4 regions of the Paenibacillus sp. FSL R10-2748 genome follow, and region 1 is predicted to be linked to each of the others. Evidence: predicted binding sites of a transcription regulator. Region 1 holds the regulator's gene; each other region holds the start of a gene.
The links. The regulator Rex, encoded in region 1, represses fermentation and respiration genes when NADH is low (regulators of the CRP and FNR family bind a similar motif). The targets are predictions, from matches to a motif close to TTGTGAAATATTTCACAA.
Positions count from the first base shown of each region.

Region 2: NSS66_RS25585 (DoxX family membrane protein) is a predicted target of Rex. The motif match lies at 1,568-1,585, and genes of this name have one in related genera.
Region 3: nirB (nitrite reductase large subunit NirB) is a predicted target of Rex. The motif match lies at 2,160-2,177, and genes of this name have one in related genera.
Region 4: NSS66_RS22820 (cytochrome ubiquinol oxidase subunit I) is a predicted target of Rex. The motif match lies at 2,240-2,257, and genes of this name have one in related genera.

Region 1 covers NZ_JBBOTK010000002.1:393,471-397,392, forward strand. The annotation lists gene NSS66_RS08310 (cell wall elongation regulator TseB-like domain-containing protein) at 1-36, opposite strand, end outside; gene NSS66_RS08315 (amidohydrolase) at 74-1,375, opposite strand; gene NSS66_RS08320 (redox-sensing transcriptional repressor Rex) at 1,362-2,015, opposite strand; gene dinG (ATP-dependent DNA helicase DinG) at 2,060-3,922, opposite strand, start outside.
Region 2 covers NZ_JBBOTK010000014.1:19,937-23,858, forward strand. The annotation lists gene NSS66_RS25575 (DUF47 domain-containing protein) at 1-158, opposite strand, end outside; gene NSS66_RS25580 (DUF3048 domain-containing protein) at 347-1,441, opposite strand; gene NSS66_RS25585 (DoxX family membrane protein) at 1,691-2,209, shown strand; gene NSS66_RS25590 (hypothetical protein) at 2,425-3,348, shown strand; gene NSS66_RS25595 (dioxygenase family protein) at 3,422-3,922, opposite strand, start outside.
Region 3 covers NZ_JBBOTK010000005.1:292,818-296,739, reverse strand. The annotation lists gene nirB (nitrite reductase large subunit NirB) at 1-2,053, opposite strand, end outside; gene NSS66_RS17415 (DUF4867 family protein) at 2,313-2,984, opposite strand; gene NSS66_RS17410 (beta-glucoside-specific PTS transporter subunit IIABC) at 2,981-3,922, opposite strand, start outside.
Region 4 covers NZ_JBBOTK010000009.1:144,333-148,254, reverse strand. The annotation lists gene cydB (cytochrome d ubiquinol oxidase subunit II) at 1-776, opposite strand, end outside; gene NSS66_RS22820 (cytochrome ubiquinol oxidase subunit I) at 763-2,169, opposite strand; gene NSS66_RS22815 (response regulator transcription factor) at 2,576-3,922, opposite strand, start outside.

The DNA of each region.
Region 1 (3,922 bases):
AATGGCGACCGCTATCCATTTTTTCTTATTTTTCAAACCTGTGCTTCCTCTCTAAGGGGATGTGACACCTAAATTAGCGCGACAGCAGCCCTTCAAAGGCGGCTTGTGCCTCATGTTTGATACGTTCCTCGTCCATAGTCAGGCATTCGCCGTTTTTCACAACCTGGCGACCGTCTACCCACACATGAGCCACGTCCTTGGCGCTTGCAGAGTATACCGCATGGGAAATAAGATCTGTACGCGGCAAGAAATGTGCCTGATTCAGATCCAACGCGATAAAGTCAGCCTTGTTGCCTGCTGCCAACGCTCCTACTTCTTTTAAACCAATCGACTTTGCACCGTATTCTGTTGCCAGACGCAGCGCTTCACTTGCAGGAACTGCCGTAGGGTCACCGGATACACCCTTGTGAATAAGTGCCGCCAGACGCATTTCCTCGAACATATCCAGGTTATTATTGCTGGCAGGACCATCCGTTCCGAGAGAAACAGTAACCCCTGCACGCAGCAATTCAGGCACTCTGGCCACACCACTTGCCAGCTTCAAGTTGCTACCCGGATTATGCGAAACCGCTACACCACGTTCAGCCAGTAAAGCTATTTCTTCGTCGTTCAAATGAACGCCATGGGCAACAAGCGAAGGACGGGAGAAAAAGCCAAGCTTATCTAAGTGTGCAACTGGACGCAAACCGTAGTCGCGTACGTTTTGCTCCACTTCGGCGATCGTCTCAGACATGTGCGTATGCAGTGGCAAGTCCAGATCATGCGCAGCTTGTACGAATTTTTCAATAAACGCAGGTGGACATGTGTATGGCGCGTGCGGAGACATCATCGTTGTAATACGCCCGTCTGCTTTACCATGCCAGTTACGCGCAAAAGTCACGGCCTCAGCCAGCTTGATTCGCTGTTCTTCTTCCGAGCAAAGTCCAATTGCTCCACGCATCAGACTTGCACGAATACCTGACTCTTCAGCTACACGAGCCACCTCATCCATATGATCGTACATATCCAGGAAGGTCGTTGTTCCACCTTTCAGCATTTCCAGCACAGACAAGGACGTACCCCAGTACACGTCCGTAGATGTAAACTTGGCTTCCATAGGCCACATTTTCTCCTGAAGCCATACTTGAAGTGCCAAGTCATCTCCATGCCCACGCAGCAGAGACATCGCCGCATGACCATGAGTATTAATCAGACCAGGTAAAAACAATAGCCCCTTACCATCGATCGCTTCCGTCTCTTCCTCACCCGCAGGCAAAGTTTCGCCAATATAAGTAATACGGCTATCCTCCACAATCATAAAACCATGGACTACCCCAGCTTCTGATCCATTTACGGCAAAAGAGCCGTTTTTAATCATCCATTTATTCACTGTCATATTGTGTTTCTTCCTTTCCGTCCTCCAAATAATAAGCGAGGCTAAGCAAATCAGTTGTAAAGTCTGTGGCATGAATCCGAATGTTGGCCGGTGCCTTGAGAGTAGTCGGTGCAAAGTTCAGGATCGCTCCAATTCCGCTCTCAATAAGCCTGTCAGCCACGTGCTGTGCTTCAAAATCAGGTACGGTAATAATCCCGATTCGAATGTTTTTTTCTTTCACAGTCGCTTCCAGTTCATCCATCGGTTGAACGACCAATGTATTGATCTTGGTCCCTACCTTATCCGGAAACGCATCAAATACTGCGACAATCTTCATATTGTCTTTTAAATAAGCGTTATAATTCGAAAGGGCTTGCCCCAGATTACCCGCACCGACCAATACGACATTAATTTGCTGGTCGATTTTCAGGATATGGCGTATTTTCTCAATTAAATAAGAAACATCATAACCGATACCCTTCCGACCAAAATCTCCAAAATAGGCGAGATCTTTACGGATTTGGGCCGGGTTCAAATCTAGCCTCTGTCCCAACTCTTGAGAAGAGACCGTAGCCACCTCCCGTTTGTGAAGTGCATTCAGATAACGTAAATATACGGGTAACCTCCGTACGACAGCCTCTGAAATTTTATCTGATTTCATACTTGCTCCCCCTAATTGTAACGAACATACTTAGTGTCCGTCCGTTATGCCTCTGTCTCCGGGGCGGATTGGAGCCATTCGGCGATGCGGGGCACCATTTGCTCCGATGGCATATGCTCCATTTTTGGTCCCGGTAACGAGTACAAAAAGTGCTTTCCGTAATAGGATTCGATCACACGCGTATCGTAAACGATAACGACCCCGTGGTCGCTCGCTGTACGTACTAACCGACCAAATCCCTGTTTGAAGCGAATGACCGCTTGTGGTACAGACAGCTTCATAAATGGATTCTTCTTCTGCTGCTGAAGCAGCTCGCTTTTTGCCTCCAGCAACGGGTGATTCGGCGGTTGAAACGGCAAGCGAACAATGGCCAGACAAGTCAGAGCCTTTCCTGGAATATCGACGCCTTCCCAGAAGCTGCTGGTTCCCAGCAATACAGAAGCTTTGGCTTCCTGAAAACGGCGGGTTAGCTTGCTGCGACTCCCACTGTCCACACCTTGTCCCAGCACAGTAATTTCGCTGGATGCTAAGGCCTCTTTGAGCGGCTCATACACTTGCCGGAGCATCCGATAGGAAGTAAACAGAACGAGCATTCTCCCCCGCGTCGCCTGAGCAGTCGCTCCTAGAGAGCTAACGAGCATATCTACAAAGTGTGCATCTCCTACACTGCCCTTCACGCTTGGGAAATCCCGTGGAATGACCAGCAACACCTGATCCCTGTAATTAAAGGGTGACGGGAGCTGCGAAGTCATCAGCCGCTCTTGATCTGCGGCCTCCTGCAAGCCGAGCTGATCGATCATGTACTGAAACGACTTATCTACCGATAAGGTAGCAGACGTCAGAATAATGCTTCTTTTTTTGTCAAAAAACATTTCTTTCAACTGGCGGCTCACATCGACGGGCACCGCATAAAATTGCAATGATTTACTACGGAATTGCCCACTCGCTTCGAGCCAGTATACGGTTGTTTCATCATCGAGTCGGATAAAAAAGCGCAAATTTTCTCGGATTCCCGCCAAATCCTTGAGCAGACCCGTGATATCTGTAATAAGGCTATCTGCCGCATAATCGTCATGTTCTTCCTTGACGTCCAGCATCAGCTTGTCGCCCTTACGCAAAATTTCGCTCATCGTTACATATAGCTGATTTTCCAAAGCCCCCGCCTGATCCCACTTTGCAGGCTTGGCCGAAGGTTTGAGACGGGAAGAAAACTGTCCTGTTTCACCCGGTGTCGCATCGCTTCGCTCTGGCAACATGCCAAACAGCTTGTCGCTTAGCAGGTCCCAAGTTTCCTTAACCTCTAACACGAGCGGATACATCTGGTCGATGGTTGAAGCCCAATCCGCCGACTTCTCGTGCCCCGATTTTGCCAACTGTTGACGAAGTGAAGGCAGTTGTCCATTCTTGCTGTCTTTGAACAGTCGCGTCAGTGTATGCACGAGTGTGAAATATTTCATATGCATACCTAGGTGCTTACCAGCTACTTCCTCCAGGTGATGGGCTTCATCAATCACCAGATGTTCATAGCTCGGCAACAACTGGTGACTGGCTTTGACGTCTGTGAACAACTTAGAGTGATTCGTAATAACGACATCCGCTATCCCTGCTTCATGGCGTGCACGATGATAATAACATTTGCGGAACCATGGACAAGAACGACCAAGACAGGACTCTGAATCACTCGCCACCGTTTCCCAGAAATCCCCTCCACGGTTGCTCAGATTCAGTTCTTCATCATCACCGGTTTCTGTTAGCGTCAACCAGACGATCATCTGAGCCGCTGTAATTAAGTCTTCCTTCGGTGTCGCGAAGTCTCTTCTGTTTATTTTATGTTCAAACTTACGCAGACACAAATAATGTCCCCGACCCTTGAAAATAGCAGCCCGGAACGGAAACGGAATCACCTT
Region 2 (3,922 bases), on a different contig from region 1:
TCATCACACTTATTTTCATACTTCTTCATTTCATTTGTAAACAAAGTTACATCCTGAAGATTTGAAGTATGTTGGGCAAAATAATCGGCTGCTTGCACGATCGTATCTGCCATATTTTCCAACGTCTCGAAGAATATATCCTTTTTCTTCAATCTCATAACGATTACCCCTTTACGAAAATATCCGCAACCTGTTTCGACTGCAATAGACAACCTTTGCTATCTTATCACACTCATCAATGTTTTTGTAATGTTTGTAAAAGCAAATTTAATGATATACGTATACATTGCCCGACATGGAAGGTCATTATCCGACATTTTTTCCCTAAAAAGGTGTATTTCGTTTTCTAATTTGCTTCTATGGTTACATGTTCCTTTAGTGAAGTATCTGCAGGTACCACATGTATATAGGATGTACCTGGTGTTAACGGGATTTCAACCCCATTTTTCATAAAACGAATCGCATCACCTGGTGTATGTTGCCACTCAGCCTGTATTAACCGTCCTTGTTGAAACACCATGGCCTCTCCGCTACCGTCCAACTCAACACTTAATCTGCCTACATCATCCAACGTTCGATGTCTAGCGCTCATCACAATGACATTGGCTGCTGAGAGCTGTTGGTTATTATTTTGATCCACATGTGACTTTTCGTTCACAAAACGCTTATATTGTTGATCCGCTGGATCATAGGTATAAGATACCCGATAGCTTTTAAGCAAAAACCGGATTTGTAAAGATGCTGCAGTCTCGTCCACCATAACTGGGGTTTCACCGGATTTGAGGTAAGAATATACTGGAACGTCCGTCTGCTTGGCATACCCTTTACTATCGCTTCCTTTGCGCAGTCTGTTCACGTCTGTGTATAAATTATGTGGAGGACGACGATCTTTGCTTCGCCAGAAGTAAGCCCCTCCATTTGAAATCTCATCCAGATGTTCCTTCCGCTGCTGCTGTAAAATCGCATAGGCATCTGTGCTTCCCCCTGCGTGTATCGGCAACGCACCATAGGTTTCGCCCAGCTCAATCAAATATGGTCGAATGCTACGGACCGGTCCGATCTTTACATCTCCGCCATGACTTTGGAAAAAAGCGACCAGACGGGTAATCCCACCTTCTGCAAGAACTTCATATACCATGTCTGCCTGGCTAAGTCCTGCCTGTGGACGTGCAGCCGGAGCATTGTTGATCATGACAGCGAGCGGTCGCTCCAAAACTGGCTGCTCCACCGGAAGACCGGTGAGCGGAGCTGTAAATGCCGGAATAGACTGCTCCTTCCGCGGTTCAAGTGCCTCCTTCTCTGTTTCTTGCTTGGTCAGTTGGGGAACGGATTCAGATTCACCCGTATTGGACATAGCAGAACAAGACATCAGCGTCATGCATAACAGAGCTGAGGCCATCACACGCAACCAATGATTTCGTTGGGAAATGGGCCCGGACAAGTTCATCCCTCCACTTAGTTATTTTTCTCATTATAAGCTTTATTTCCTGTTTTTGTCTTGATTGAAGCATGACCAATCTATAGAATACTTATCTGAAGACATTAAAATTTAAAAAATATTTAGACTTTGTGATTTTTATCACAAATAACTGTAACTGAACCTACTACAATAAAGGTGTAGCAAAGATGATCATCCCCAACAAAATGAAATACAACCAACATTATAGATTAAGAAAGAGGAGTGGTTTGAATGTTTAACAGCTGGTTACGTGAGAACAAAGTCGCAATGTGGTTGCTGACTGTAGTACGGGTTTATCTAGGGTATGAATGGATGACCCACGGACTTGAAAAGCTGACAGGTGGATTCGATGCAGGCGGATTTATCTCGGGGGCCATTGCTAAAACAGGTGGAGACCATCCCGCTGTACAAGGCTGGTGGGGATCGTTCCTGGAAGCCTTTGCCCTGCCGAATGTAGGTTTGTTCAACGTCCTGATCCCATTGGGTGAGTTCTTGGTAGGGGTTGGCCTGCTTCTCGGTACATTGACTACACTGGCTGCTTTGATGGCTATGGTTATGAACTTCTCGTTCCTGTTCTCGGGTACAGTAAGCACCAATGCAATTTACCTGCTGTTTGAAATCTTCCTTGTAGTTGCTGGTGCAAATGCCGGAAGAATTGGCTTTGACCGTTGGGTACTGCCCTTCCTGCGTGGACTGTTTCGTAAAAATAAAGATACCTTTCCAGCGGACCCTAGCCGAAAAATAGCTTAAACATCCCAAAATAACCGTTATCCTCCGGGGTAATGGTTATTTTTTTTGTGCTGTTATGCTCACAAGAGGTCTTTCAGCTCCTTCTAACTCGGACTCTTTTATCGGATTCATCATCCCCTCCAAACGTTTACAAGTTGGATACAACATGGAATGCTCACGATACATTTACCCTATACACTACAGTTACATCAAAGAACGTAATGGAGGGTTATATCATGAAAAAAATTACCAAAGCCTATCTCATGCTCGCAGCCGTAACTTTCACAGTGCAAACTATGGGATTGGGATATACGACATCAGCCAAAGCGGCGACGTCTACTATGACATCTCAGGCAGAAAGTGTACAACATATCTCCAAGACCTTCGAGCAGCTACTACGCCAACCCGGCAAGCTACCTCAGGCATTCACTTATTTGCAAAAGCATATTCAATCCATTCCAGCCTCTCAAGCTACCATCATGGTGCTTCATCTGGAAAATGCACAGAACCAGCAATTGGATTCCTATGCAAAGACCTTATACCCGGCCTCTGTTCAAACCAAAATAAATCAAATCTATAAACCCGGTGATTCGTTCACAAATGTAATCATCCGTTCAAGCGATGTGAACCTGAAAAAGTTGCTAACTCAAACAAGAGATGCCGGCTACAAACTTGAAACTGCAGAAGGCATGTACTACCCAGTCATCAACTATGAAAAATATAAAGTCTTCGGGAAGCACACCACGACAGATATCCGCAGCTATATTGACATCATGGCGATGGAATCCGGACAGGCGGCTACCAAGGATGCCGCGCTCCGTATCGGCTATCAACAGTTAGCCGGACGAGTGCTGGCACAGGAGGCATTTTTAAACCAATATCCTCATTCCAACCGTACACAAGCTATAAAAAAATTGCACGATCTGTACTTCTTCTATACTTTCTATGGCACGAACAATACGCCATTATTCGATTATGATACCGGAAAGATTCATCCGAATGCCAAAAAAGGGTATCAATTCGTCGTTCAACGTAATATGGATTCGAAGAGTACCTACATTCAAAAGCTGAAAGCATTTATGACACTATTGGATCAAAATGGAGATCAGCGTACTACGCAGGTATCCACTTGGCTAAAAAAGAACGTGCCTTCTAATTAATCAAAGACGCAAAATACACAAAAGAACTTCCATTCCCACACACCATGTGGATTCGGAAGTTCTTTTTTTACATTTACGTATCACTTTCTTGACCAAAAGCCCAACAATTGAGACTCAACGAGCCAAGGACATACGATTGAAAAAGCTTATGCGCAGAGCGCTCATGATCCGCAGCCCCCATCGCATAAAACAAAGGTGAAAAATGCTCTATTCCATAAGAAGGTACCGCCTGTTTGGCATATGGAGCCTTTTTGTCATATTGGAATAGGTGGCGCAAATTCCAGTCTTGAAGCTGCTGTGCAATCCAGTCATCATATTGAACGGCCCAATCGGCTGGCTCACTCGTCTGCTTGAGTGTCCGCAAGTTGTGGACCAATCCGCCGCTACCGATAATCAAAATCCCTTGTTCTCGCAAAGGCGCCAGCATCCGTCCAATCTCGTATTGCTCCTGGGGAGCGCGCCGAGAATCAATGGATAAGGGTACGACCGGTATGTCCGCATCAGGATATATATGCCGCAAAACCACCCATGCTCCATGATCCAGTCCTCGGTTCCGAACCGGCTGGTGGAACAG
Region 3 (3,922 bases), on a different contig from region 1:
ATGATTCCGCACAGTTGCGTGGACATCCATTAACCGCTAATTTGAATTTTGCCGGGAAATCCAGTCGTTCGAATTTCCGTTCCAACACTTCTCCCATTCCCATCGAGTCCTGTGTGCCAAACCGGCAAAATTGTGATCCAACACAGGTTTTAACTGTACGAAGTGACTTCGCGTAGGCATATCCCGACGGCATATCGAGTTCTTCCCATACTTTAGGCAGATCCTCTTTACGGACACCGATCAAATCAAGCCGCTGTCCTCCTGTTACTTTAACGACCTTAACGTTGTATTTAAGAGAAACATCTGCTATCTTCTTCAAATCTTCTGGGGTCGTTACACCACCGTACATTCTAGGAACAACTGTAAACGTTCCATCCTTTTGAATGTTCGCGTGCAATCGCTCATTTACAAAACGGGAATCTCCCTCATTTTCATAGGTATCCGGGTTAATCATTCCCAGATAGTAATTCAGCGCTGGCCGACATTTGGAGCATCCTTCATCATTATGCCAACCCAGTACATTCATAACTTCACGCGTTGTTGTCAGCCCTTTGGTTTTGATCGCTTCCACAATCTCGTCCCGACTCAAAGTTGTGCAGCCACATATTCCTTGCTTGGCTGACGTCTTGAAGCTGTCTCCAAGAACGTACTGCAGAATTTGCTCTACAACCGGCTTACACCCTCCACAGGAACGCGTTGCTCCGGTGCATGCCTTAATTTCATCGACTGTGGTCAGTCCATTATCATTAATCGCATCCACAATCGTCTTTTTGGTTACACCGTTACAGCCACAGACAATTTCGTCATCAGCCATCGTTTCAGCGGATAATGATTTCGCCCCGTCCTTGCTGCATCCAGTACCCATGATCTGTCCATATATCTCATCTGTCATCAATGTTTGCTGACGCACATATTTTTGAAGGCTAGCAGATTCGCTCACATCGCCAAACAGTACAGTTCCAACAATCTTATTTTCACGAAGCAGCACTTTTTTGTATGTGCGCTTCCACTCATCCTTTGCCACAATCACCGTATGTTCAGGCTGGGTTATGAATTCGCCAGCTGAGAAAACATCCACCCCTGAAATTTTGAGCTTGGTGGAAACCACCGATCCCATATAACCTTCAGTATCCGCACCTGCCAAATGTTTGGCAATTACACTCCCCTGTTCAAACAGCGGAGCTACCAAGCCGTAACAGGTTCCGCGGTGTTCAACACATTCCCCTACAGCATATACATCCGGCACGGAGGTTCTCATCAAATCATCGACTACAATACCACGGTTCGTTTCCATACCACTTTGCACAGCCACCTGAATATTAGGTTTGATCCCGACGGCCATAACGACCAAATCCGCTTCCAGCTCGCTTCCGTCTGAAAACCGCAGTCCTTGTACCCGATCTTGACCGTACACCTCCGCAGTTTGCATTTGCATAGCAAACTTGATTCCCTGGCGTTCTAGTTCTGTTTTCAGCATCGCAGAGGCTTCCCGGTCCAGCTGGCGTTCCATCAAATCCTCCATTAAATGAACGACCGTAACATCCATACCCAGGTTGACCAAGCCTTTAGCTGCTTCCAGCCCCAATAGGCCTCCACCAATGACAGCTGCCTTTTTAAAGGTCTTTGCTGCCTCAAGCATTGCCGAGCAATCGGCGATATCTCGGAAACCGATGACACCCGGTAATTCTTTACCCGGAATAGGCAGAATAAATGATTGTGAACCAGTAGCTACCAAAGCTACATCATAATCAATTTCCAGTCCGTCTTCGGTGCGAATCTTCTTGTTCTCACCGTCAATGCTTTTCACCATTTTTCCTGTATATAAAGTAATCCCTTGATCCGCGTACCATTGCAAATCGTTCAGTATGATATCATCAATCGTTTTACTACCTTCCAACACATAAGAGAGCATGATCCTGTTATAGTTCGGATGCGGCTCATTTCCCAGGACCGTAATTTCATACTTATCCGTTAATTTCAAAATTTGTTCGACCGTATTGATACCAGCCATCCCGTTCCCTATAACCACAAGTTTTTGTTTACTGTTTATCATATACCGGTTCCTCCATTCATTCGACGATGCTTCCTATCCGACGACATCTCCTACGTTCCTATGAATATTGCTTATGCTTCTATTTTAATGCAGCAGATAGAGCTATATGTGATTAGAATCACAATGTAGTTCAAATTAAAAATATTTAGGGATTTCCCTATTCTGCTTCAAGGGATAAAGGTAAGCAGCTGAAATTGAGTTAAAAAAAAGGACCAGCTAGCTGGTCCCTTAGTTTAATTTATGAATGATGGACTTTGACTCAAATGGGTGAAATATTCAGCAACTTCCCGTGCAGCCCGGGATGGACGCCAGCCGCGATTTTTTCCATCTGTGTACTATGAACCATAAGAAATTTATTTTTCTTAGTCAGCAGTAGGTTCCCCCGGCTACCTTCTCCCGCTTCAAGTGGCATATTCGTTCCTGCCGGAAGGATCACAATCGTCAAATATCCTTCACTGTCAACTTTACAGGGAGCATAATGAAGTGTCGTTGAATATATCTCGACAACCGTGTTTTTAGGCTGAAAAAACACCTGAACATTTGCACTGTCATAGGAATTGTCCTCAATGTCCTGTACTCTGCCGACAAGATGAATACAGTCTGTAGCGGCAATCACCACCTCGCTGCCCTGATGATATTCCAGCCCGGTCAGACCCGTATTCTGACCTGCGCAAAAACCAGCCTGAATTGGAAGTTGGCCGTACACCTCATCTTGAATCCGGTGAATTACACCGAAGTCTTCGAGTTCTGCGACCGAAGGTACATAATGGTTTCCTTGATCGGGTACGCTGGTCGTTTCTTTTGCATACTTGATAAGCTCTGTGGTATTAAAATGAGGCAGCAGCCTTCCATACGGGCGGAATGCTTCGCTCATTACCTCATAAATGACCAAAGGTGCATTGATTTGATTTAGTCTTTCCGTAGTCTTCATAGCTTGACCTCCAGCAATGAATCTCCTGTGTACACTTGGTTATTTCCCAGCACCTTAACGTCAGAGTATTCGGCTGTATTCGTCACAATAATCGGTGTAGTCATGTCATAGCCCATAGCTTTAATTGCTCCAATATCAAACTCGACCAGCAGTTGACCTTTGGTAACCCGATCCCCTTCTGAGATATGCGTTTTAAAATGCTGTCCTTTCAACTTGACGGTGTCCATACCGATGTGAACCAAGATCTCCGTTCCTCCATCCGATACAATACCAATCGCATGGCCTGTACGGAAGGCATTAGCTATAGTTCCGTTGAATGGAGAGAGCAGTTTGCCATCCTCAGGCACAATAGCAACGCCTTTACCCATGGCTCCAGTAGAGAACACTTCATCAGATATCTCGGATAACGGTTTGACAGTACCCGTCAGCGGGCTGGAAATATTCTCGTTCGTTAGCGCAGGAGCTGGGGTTGCAGCTTCTTTCTTCTCTTCATGGACTGCAATCATTTCTGTTTCCATGGAATCATTAAATCCAAAGAAATACGTAGTAATGGCTGTGAATATATAAGCTACGATAATGGCAATTACAAATCCGGCAAATCCTGTGCCGAAGAATATCGGCAGGGATGCCAAGCCCGGTATACCTGGAGCAATCGCCACGGAACCCGCCGCACCTGTGATTGCCCCGGCGATAGCGCCCCCGATAATAGCCCATACGAACGGTTTTTTGTAGCGGATACTAATCCCGTAGATGATCGGTTCCGTGATGCCAAACAAACCTGTTATCGCTGCAGGCCCGGCAATCGCTCTCACTTTTGGATTTCTGGTTTTAAGGAATACACCCAGTGCCGCACCTGCTTGTGCAAAGTTAGAAGGCGCAAATAATGGTTTCAAAGTATCATGACCGTATACCGCAATGTTATTGTACATGATAGGAAT
Region 4 (3,922 bases), on a different contig from region 1:
CCTGTCATCCCGAAGGCCCATCCTTCGCGGCTCTGCTTCAGGAAGTACCACGTCAGCACATAGGCGACAATTCCCACTGCTACCGCAGCATACATAAAGGGACCGCGACGTGCAAATAAATCCGTTGCAAAATAAGTCCATACCACCATGCCAGCGAGTAAAATGCCCAATACCGGAAGAAATTTGGACGCAATCACGCGAGCACGATCCCGTACTTCTCCAATCGTCCGCAGGGAAATGAACGTCAGCCCATGCATTAGGCACATTCCGACCACTGTCAGTCCAATCCATACGGTGTATCCATTGAACACATCGGAAAATCCAGCTTTCAAATCCATGTTTTGCTGAATAGGTACACCTTTCACCAAAGCCGCAAAAGCCATACCGAACAGCATCGGCGGTAGAAAGCTACCAATCAGAATGCAGGCATCCCACGTTCCTGTCCACCATTTCCCTTCAGCCTTGCCGCGGAACTCAAAAGAAACTCCACGCAAGATCAAACCTAGCAAAATAAAGACAAATACCAGATAATATCCGCTGAACATAGTTGCATAAAAATGCGGGAAAGCGGCAAACATCGCACCTGCTGCTGTAATCAGCCACACTTCGTTGGCATCCCAAAATGGACCAATCGTATTGATCATCAAACGTTTTTGTTGGTCATTGCGCGGTACCAATCCCGTGGCCATCCCCACGCCAAAATCAAAGCCCTCCAGAAAAAAGAAACCGGTAAACAACACTGCGATCAATAAGAACCATAAATCATTTAGCGTCATTATTGTCACCCCCTTGGGCAAATGGATCATGAATTACCGTTTGCTGATGTGGCTCGATATCTGGACCTTTGCGAGCCGTACGGTAAAACAGAAATGCCAGCACACCTGTTAAAATTAAATACAATGTGGTAAATGAGACGAACGAGAACAGCACTTCTCCTGCCACAACCGTAGGCGAAACAGAATCTTTTGTTTGAAGCAAACCAAATACAGTCCACGGTTGGCGACCTATTTCGGTCATGATCCAACCAGCAGTATTCCCAATGAATGGAAGGGATATCCCCCATATCATAAGACGGAAGAACCAGCGATGTGAACCTTCCAGCTTTTTACGGAACGTCAGGTAAGCACCGTATAAAGCGAGTGCAATCATGCCACATCCCGCCGCAATCATAATACGGAAACTCCAGAACGTGGTACGTACTGGCGGGATATAATCACCCGGACCATAGGTTTTTTCATATTCTGCTTGAAGCTCATTCATACCAGGCACAGAGCCGGAAAATTTACTATAAGATAGAAAACTCAGAGCAAAAGGAACTTTAATTTCAAAGGTATTTTCCTTCTTTTCAGGATCAATACCCGCGATAACTGTCCAAGGAGCGGGGTCACCGCTGTTCTCCCATAAGCCCTCACTGGCAGCCATCTTCATCGGTTGTGTTTTCACTAAATATTGAGCCTGACCATGACCAAACAAAGGAATAGCAATGGCACTGATTAAGGCAACAATAATGCTCAATTTAAAAGAAGGTTTAAAAAAGTCCATATTCTTTTTGTGCATCAGCTTCCATGCACTGATACCCGCGATAAGAAATGCCCCCGTTGCAAAAGCAGCAAACAACGTATGCGGAAATTCCCATAACAGTTGTTCATTCGTTAACAGAGCAGCAAAATCTTTCATTTCTGCACGTCCATTTTGAATCTCATATCCTACTGGACGCTGCATGAATGAATTAGCAGCTAGAATCCACAATGCCGATAGCATCGTACCGATAGATACCAACCACATACAAATTAAATGGACCGTTTTGGACAATCTTTCCCAACCGAATACCCATAATCCGATAAAGGTCGATTCCAGGAAAAATGCAAGCAGCGCTTCAATCGCCAGCGGCGTACCGAATACATCACCGACAAAACGGGAAAAGTCCGACCAATTCATCCCGAACTGGAATTCTTGCAAAATCCCGGTGACTACGCCCAATGCAAAGTTAATCAGCAGAAACGTTCCCCAGAATTGAGCCATTTTTTTGTACAAGTCATTTTTTTTGATAACATACATAGTCTCCATAATTGCCACCAATAACGACAATCCAATGGAGATCGGCACATAAACAAAGTGAAGAATCGTTGTAGTTGCAAACTGCAACCGTGCCAAATCCAATACGTCCATGATGTTGCTCCTCCCCCTGCACTTCTCTTAACATTGATTTATAGTGTCTGTAATCTGAAGTCTTCTACATTTGTGATAGTATTCACATTCTTACATATGCAGCGGTCACTTTTTAGAAAATGACTCACTCAACTACCTTCACCATGGTTGTCATGATCCGGCTTCAGATTATCCCCATTATATAGAATAAATTTAAATGAAATAGAATCGAAAATGTGAACATCGTGTCAAATCTGTGTCATAACGATGGCGATTTGATGAAAACGGCCTAAACTACATAATAAATGTGACATTTTCGATTGATCTATCCATTTATCCGCCATAAAAAAAGAGCCTCTCTTCGTTCGGAGGTCGTACCTCCGACATCTGTAAGAGAGACTTCATAGCGTTAAACCTAGGGATTCTATCAACAGCCATCTGTTCCTCCGTTCTTTTGAACCCGATTACGGTAGGAGGAAGGTGACATTCCAACATACTTTTTAAATTTACTATGAAAATAATCTGCATTCGCATATCCTACGCGTTCCGCCACCTGGTGCACCTTAATTCCTTGAGCAAGCAATTCTCTTGCTCGCTCAATCCTCACCTTATCCAGGTAGGCATTAAAGGCCTCGCCAGTATGACTTTTGAACAGTTTGCCCAAATAGCCACTATTGTAATTGAACATATCTGCCAGTAACTCCAGTCGCAAATTTTCATCATAATGACTATGTATAAAGTCAATCATTTGTTTCATGATGATGCCCTTGCCACCAGATTCAGTCTGGCCAATCCATTGCAACACATGCTCCAGCGAGTGATCCACCAGCTCGCCCAATGTGGAATAAGCATATACATCGGTTATAAAGCTGGAGTGCTCCTCCAGCACGGTTCGGCTGTGATCCTGTCCAGCTGCATACTTGTTCAACGCCAGTGTGAATGTTTGGGCGAACGCCGCCTTGATTGCAGATTCTGTGCGATAAATCCGTGGAAATTGGCCTTCCATATCCTTAATGACACGGGTTGCAGCTTCACTATTAGCCATATCTAGCGCATAGTACAGCTTTTCTGCATAACGTATGGGATCATCTGTGGCACTATCAGACGCTCCACTCCTTTCAGTCTCGACTGTCTCCAATTCGTGTAGGTCTCCGGAAAGCATGACTCTTTCTGCCCGGAACAAAAACGTACGCTCCAATAATCGTAGTGCCTGCTCAAAAGATCTGGGAATGTCGTTAAGAATGGCTACAGAATCACCGGCAGCCACATAAATTTCCGTAGCCCACGGCTTTAGCTCCTGTCGCCAAGCAGCCAGTAACTGAACAGCATCTTTCTCCGTTTTTAACGTGGCGGGAAGCAAAAGACCCATATATATTCCAGCCTCAAACACGATACCTCTGCCCTGCTCATGGCACAATTCTGTTAGCCGCTGCTTTGCTGCCGACTGCCGGGCTTGCCGATCCCAGTCAGGTATACGTAAATCCAGCAGAATAACCTGATAGCTACTCCAGTCCAACGCTGGTAACACGGGCTGTTGTCCATGTTTTCCGTTACCGCTTTGATGTTCAGCTTGCTTGGATGCTCTGTGAAGAGAATCACTGCTTTCCACAGCATTACGAGCATGCTCTCGATGATCCGGAAACAATAGTGCTTCGATCCAATTACGCTCATGGGAAGGCGGACTTCCCCATTTGCCGTCTTCTTTCTCGTCCTCAATGTTTTGCCATACCCGTTTCAACTCTGTCGTCATTTCTTCCTCATCAACTGGCTTCAG